2 linked regions of the Pelosinus fermentans DSM 17108 genome follow. The protein of the gene in region 2 interacts with the protein of the main gene of each other region in a pairwise test. Links are inferred from orthologs where the notes say so. Each region holds a gene or a part of one and is shown on either strand. Other genes may lie near its edges. The genes, in order: FR7_RS13970 and FR7_RS13200.

What was found.
Region 1: the proteins of FR7_RS13200 (region 2) and FR7_RS13970 interact in binary tests that used the Escherichia coli proteins (3 or more experiments, as listed by UniProt). The link is inferred for Pelosinus fermentans DSM 17108 from one-to-one orthologs.

What each region holds. Positions count from the first base shown.
Region 1 is NZ_AKVN02000001.1:3,020,257-3,023,505, reverse strand. What follows is about bases 56-2,970. They hold FR7_RS13970 (uracil-DNA glycosylase), read left to right. Parts: upstream 56-1,133; coding sequence 1,134-1,808; downstream 1,809-2,970. Other genes in these bases: FR7_RS13965 (ATP-binding protein), read right to left, coding at 1,880-2,970; FR7_RS13975 (hypothetical protein), read left to right, coding at 745-927; FR7_RS13990 (peptide ABC transporter substrate-binding protein), read left to right, coding at 56-138. Outside these bases: more of FR7_RS13990, read left to right, coding at 1-55; more of FR7_RS13965, read right to left, coding at 2,971-3,136; FR7_RS13960 (LysR family transcriptional regulator), read right to left, coding at 3,231-3,249. UniProt on the Escherichia coli protein: Excises uracil residues from the DNA which can arise as a result of misincorporation of dUMP residues by DNA polymerase or due to deamination of cytosine.
Region 2 is NZ_AKVN02000001.1:2,849,700-2,852,995, forward strand. What follows is about bases 92-3,053. They hold FR7_RS13200 (type I restriction-modification system subunit M), read right to left. Parts: upstream 2,375-3,053; coding sequence 809-2,374; downstream 92-808. Other genes in these bases: FR7_RS13195 (restriction endonuclease subunit S), read right to left, coding at 92-812; FR7_RS13205 (type I restriction endonuclease subunit R), read right to left, coding at 2,376-3,053. Also shown: more of FR7_RS13195, read right to left, coding at 1-91; more of FR7_RS13205, read right to left, coding at 3,054-3,296. UniProt on the Escherichia coli protein: The subtype gamma methyltransferase (M) subunit of a type I restriction enzyme. The M and S subunits together form a methyltransferase (MTase) that methylates A-2 on the top and A-3 on the bottom strand of the sequence 5'-AACN(6)GTGC-3'.

The sequences.
Region 1 (3,249 bases), 170 kb from region 2 along the record:
CAAGAATGCCCAATCATACCCCTTTATTTTAGAAACAATATCGATGTAGTAAAAAAGACGGTTATGAATTATCAGGCCAACCCAACTCCCTCTGGTAATTTGTGGAATGCTTGGCAATGGGGTTTTGCAGCAAAGTAGCAGGAAGAGAAAACCAATTTACAAAGATAATTGAAAATCTTTGTTGACATTTTGTTATGAAAAGGTATAATAGTATATGTCGGCAAAATCAAACTATATAAAGTTGTGCTGAAATGACTTACTATGCGGTCGTGGCGGAACGGCAGACGCGCTAGATTCAGGTTCTAGTGAGGGAAACTTCGTGGAGGTTCAAGTCCTCTCGACCGCACCAACTTTTCGATGTTTATTTTGTTAAACAAATATGCTTGCATATTTCATGCGCGGTAGTGGCGGAACGGCAGACGCACCAGCTTGAGGGGCTGGCGGGGGCAACCTCGTGATGGTTCAAATCCATTCTACCGCACCAAACCTTAACTAATGGCTTATAGGCTTTTGCTTATAAGCTTTTTAATTTTATATAGATATCTTTTGCCAGGTGTGATTACGAATTTCCTAGAAGGATCTAAGGTCAGCTGTTGCATTTTACCAAAAAATATTTTAAAAGAGTATATTGTATTCATAAAAAGAAAGTTATTGTTTTAACAAAGTAAGTATGTTAAAATAATAACAAGGAAAGATGTAAGAATTATCCGATAATAATGTTGTGAATAGTAGGAGGGGATTTAAATGTATACAAATGTTATAACGAGTAAGAAATATCTATGTGACAATTGCCATTATCCCTTTATCATTTCAACAGAAAAGGGAGAATTACCAACAAACTGTCCGTTCTGTAACACTCCATTCACTTGTGGAGCACCTGATATTTCTTTTGATGGTTTTGAAAGTGAAGAAAACCTAAAAAAATAAAAAATAAAAGATTTGGCCTGTACAGAAGGAAACATTCTATTCGTTAGTTTGCCAAATCGCTCTTGAAAAGCCTTTAGAATTTTTTTCTAAAGGCTTTTCGTAAAGAGATAGCTGTCTGTGTGACTGGTGAAAAGGGGCGAAATTTGTGTTTTGAAGCTATTTAATTAACGTTTTATGTATGCTATAATAAAAAACGGTGATGAAATATGATAATATTTAAAAATGATTGGCAAGAATTGCTTGAAGACGAATTTAAAAAAGACTATTACTTAAACTTGCGGCAATTTCTAATACAAGAATATCGAACCAAGACCGTTTATCCAGATAAATATGATATTTTTAATGCTCTCCATTATACAGCTTATCAGAATATAAAAGTAGTCATATTGGGGCAAGATCCATATCATGGACCGAATCAGGCTCATGGGCTAAGCTTCTCGGTAAAGCCGGGAATCCAGCCTCCGCCGTCTTTAATGAATATTTATAAAGAGCTAAAAGATGATGTAAATTGTTATATACCGAATCATGGCTATCTTAAGCAGTGGGCAGATCAGGGGGTGTTGCTTCTTAATACCGTTCTTACTGTTTTAGCAGGGCAAGCGAATTCTCATAGGAATATGGGGTGGGAACAGGTGACAGATAAGATTATCAGCTTGTTGAACCAAAGAGAAGAACCCATTGTTTTTATTTTATGGGGAAGTAATGCTCAGTCCAAGACAAGCTTAATTACGAATAAGAATCATCATATTATTAAATCGGTTCATCCTAGTCCATTATCTGCATGCAGAGGTTTCTTTAAAAGTAAGCCTTTTTCGAAAGCAAATACAATTCTGGCATCAAGAGGACAAAGTCCGATCAATTGGCAGATTGATAATCTATAATAGTTGCTGATTTTTCTAAAAAAATATATACAACACACAAGACCTTAGCTCTATAGCTGAGGTCTTGTGTGTTATCTCTGGCTTAAAAGATGATTAATAAATTGCTGTCCTGTTCGTCCTGAACGTCCGTTATGCTGCCGTTCCCATCTTAGTGCTGCAGCCTGCAATTGTTCTAATGGCAGGCTGATTTTATTTTTTATTGCCAGTTGCTCTACAATGATAAGGTATTCTACTTGATTTGGGGACAAATAGGTGAGAGTGATGCCGAAACGGTCGGATAAGGACAACTTTTCATTTACCGTATCAAAGCGATGTACATCATCTGAATCTCCCTTTCGATCATCCCAAGTTTCTTTGATTAAATGCATCCTGTTAGAAGTGGCGTAAATCAGAACGTTGGAAGGGGTTCTTTCCACACCGCCATCAATAATGGATTTCAAATATTTATATTCAATTTCAAATTCTTCAAAAGATAAATCATCCAGAAAAATAATGAACTTCTGAGAATATTCTCTGAGAATCCCCAGTAATTGATTGAAAGATTTTAGTTCTAATTTAGAAACTTCTATGAGACGAAGATTTTTGATCATCGGTTCATTTAAGAGTGCTTTAACAGAAGATGATTTTCCTGTTCCTGGAGAACCAATCAGTAAAATATTATTTGCTGGTTTGCCATTAAGAAAGGCAAGAGTATTTTGCAGCAATGTTTCTTTTTGGTGCTCATATCCTGTTATATCTTGCAGTTGAATGGTGTCATAATTCTTTATTCCTATAAGGCCTGTACTGCTGCTCCAGCGCAAGGCGGTATAGTCAGACATGATGCCACAAGAATAAGAAGAATAGTGATTCATTAATTCTTGAACCAGCGCATCAAGTGGGGAGGATTCTGTAGCAAAGTGATTATAAAGGGTTGATATATTGCTTGTTGCTTTACTGTACGCAGTTGGTACAAAATTATGAATTAAATCGATGCTATCTTTTCCTGTTATAGTAGGTAAATCTCGAATTAGAAAATTTTTAAAAACTTTGCAATCATGTAATGCTGCCTGATATAAAGAGGAATTTGTATCTAGCATTCCATTGCTCTTTTCAGCAGTTTTACTAAAAAGATTTTCATCTTTAGAAACTAAATAAATAATATAATTTTTTAGTAGATCTCCCTCTAAGTGCAATTGTTCCGCCTTGATTAAAACTTCACTATACAATTCATAATATATATAATGAGGGCAATTCCTTTCCCAGAGAATTTGCATTTTTTTTACAATGCTGTCGGAGAGGATGCTGCGATACAGTAATAAATTTTGTAGTGGAAAATGTTTGTTATTCATGGTAGAATCCTTCTTTCTATAATTTAAAACTCATTTTATCACGAAGAAATTAATAATAGCAAATAGTATAGCGAGTCATTGTCTATACTATTTGCTATTCTGGTACGATACAG
Region 2 (3,296 bases):
CCCTTTGGTATAAGACTAGTAGAACTATTTATTATTGCTTCTTGAGTAATCTTATCGATAGAACTGCACACATAAAGTGATTTCATATCTTTTGGCGATACCCATGGAATATTTCCTGTAAAATATTCTGGTTTTGCTTTACTAGGAGTACCTCCACCCTTAAATTTACATATTTCTTCGATTGTCTTTACTACATTTGTAGATTTGTTTTTTTGGAGGTCACCAAACATCTCCAGAAAAGTACTTTTCAATAGCTCATCCAACACCTTGATGCTCTCTTTGCGTTTGACAATCAGCTTTTCCGCTTGGATAAGAACGGCAGCAATGCGAATTTGATCCTCATATACTGGCAAATTAAAGTGTATTTTATCCAAATTACTTCTAGAAATTCTCTTACGCGTAGTACCTGTCGTATAGGAGATTATTTTATTTCGAAAATCAGAACTATTAACAAGGTATTTTAGATACTCGTTTGAAATTTCTTTTGAATTAGGTCTCAATATACCAATATCGACAACCGTAACACACTCCCTTTCATCTCCAGGGAAAATACATGTTCTTCCAAGAGGGGCTGGCATTCGTGCAATTAATAGATCTCCTTTTTGCAAAAATGTACACTTAAGTTCGAGTGCCTTTTTCTTTGTTAAAAATCGATGTGATTTATTTAAAAATATCCCATCCCCAATATCTGCCAATTGAATGAGACGAACTTCTCCGTTTGGGTCTTGGTCTTTACTTTCAATCCAATCACCATCAATGAACAAACCCGCTTCATCAGTAACATTACTTAATGTTATATTTTTCATCATCATTCTAGCATACCTTCAAGCTCAGCCAACTCCTGATTAATCTCACCCTCCATCGTCTTAAGCTTGGCAAGAATCACATCTGGTTTCTCATATACAACCTCTTCAAATACATCCTCTTTATACTTACTCATCGAGAGATCATAGTTTTCTGTAACAATCTCACCTTTAAGCACAAAGAAAAACTTCTCTTTGCGATCACTTTCTTTCCTCTGATCCCGCTTTTTAAACTGCGCTACAATATCCTGTAGATCGCCATACCCTTCCTGTTTTGTCCGTTTGTCGTCAAGGCTATAACCGTCGCTTTGCATATCGTAAAACCAGACCTTCTCCGTTTCGCCACCTTTAGTAAAGATTAAAATAGCAGTACTGACTCCGGCGTACGGTTTAAATACTCCACTAGGCATAGCAATAACAGCCTTAAGTTCACATTTCTCAACAAGTATTTTTCTTGCTTCGACAAAAGCTTTACCGCTGCCGAATAAAACGCCCTGGGGCACAATCACACCTGCAGTGCCACCCATTTTAAGCAAATTATAAATATTTTCTACAAACAAAAGTTCAGTTTTGGTGGTTCCGAGTTTGAAAGCTTCATTGATATCCCCTTTGTCGATACTGCCAGTAAAGGGTGGATTCGCCATAATAATTTGATATTTATTGGACTCGGTAAAGCCTTTACTCAAAGTATCTTTGTAATCAATATGGGGAGTGTCCACGCCGTGCATCATCAAGTTCATCAGACCCAATCGCACCATGGTCACATCGATATCATAGCCATACAAGCTGTCATTAAGAATATCACTCACCTTTTTATTCAAGAGACCGCTCACCGAATTGCGAATAAAACCATCTTCGTCGGGCTGAATATTCTTCTTGTTTTTATCAAGCTGGGTCACCATATACTGATAAGCACCCAATAAAAAGCCGCCCGTTCCGCAGGCGGGATCAGCGATCAGGTTGCCCAATTTCGGCTCTACCAGTTCTGCAATAAGCTTGATGATATGCCTAGGTGTTCTAAACTGTCCATTTTTGCCTGCTGAGGCAATTTCGGAGAGAAGCATTTCATAGACATCCCCTTGAAGGTCCTGAAATGCCTGTCCGCCTTCGTTGGCATCTTTTTCAATCTCCGCAAATATCTCTTCGATGGTAGATATGGCTTCTACCAACAAGGCAGGCTTAGGGATAATAAAAACCGCATTCTGCATATGATGAGTAAAGGGCGATTCATCTCCATTAAGCATTTTCAGGAAGGGGAATACTTTCATCTGCACATGAGAAAGCATTTCTTCGGCTGGCATTTGTTTAAAATGACTCCAACGAAGAGTCTGTTTATCTACTTTTTGTTCGGTACCGGAAAGCTTAATCTTTCCATCAAACTTAGAGGTGTACTTTTCACCTGTGAAGTCAGCATCCGCTATTCGTTTCAGATCAAGATCATCCAGTTGCTTCATAAATAGGAGATAGGTAATTTGTTCAATGGCGGTGAGAGGATTGGAAATACCACCGCTCCAAAATTTATCCCATAGTTGATTAATTTTACTTTTAAGTGCTGCGTTATTTTGTAACAAGTTATGCTGCCACCTTTTTTGTTAATTCTAAGATTTCGTTAATTTCTGCAGGGGTAAACAAGCCACGGATTCCTTGTGGGTGCAATACTGTAAAAGGTGATTCTATCAAATCGCGCTTTTGCACAGTCTCTTTTTCCATTATAAATTCTTTCAATAGATTCAAAAAATCCAATTGCCGGGAACTTAGATTGGTATGGCTAAGAATAAATTGTTCAAATGCTCTAGTGACTGTTTCCGGGAAGCTTTCCAATACTTCTAGGCCCAAGATATGCCTAATGAACTGAATGAACTTTGCTTTTCGATTTTTATACACATTTTTAAGTAAATCCTCCGTAATATGAGGATGCTCGTCGTGTAACATGGCGGCAAGTTCCTGTGCCTCATCTTCGGTAATCTCTTTGCCCTCTTTGATCTTCTGCAAAATCGGGTTTCGTTCTGTAAGTTCCGTAATGAGCTTTTCTACCATTTCACGGTACTTAGAAACACTCACCGCTGAATGTTCCGGCCCAAACTCTACCATTTCTTTTGTTTTCAGTAAATCGGTAAAGTCAAACTTAGCAGGTCCTAAAGATTGAATATCACCATCACGATATTTCATTAATGTAGATAACTTTTCGGCAAGTTCATCAAACGTTTCATCCGTTGCCCTTGCCCAATAGTGATTGGTTTGAGCAAGCTTAATAATCGACTCTTCTCTTGCAACAATATTGACTGAAAGGGGAAGTTCACCAATCAGCTCGACAATATTATCCTTTAAGGTTTCAAATTTTTCTTTTTTATCTGCCAACTTCGCCAAGGACGCTTCAAGCAAATCTTTCTGAAATCGCATGGCCTTAAAATCGGTTTGGGAAACCGTTCTAAAAAGCGGTTTTATGGTAACACGTAAAAATTCAATCTTATCATGAGTCAATCTTGTCCAGAA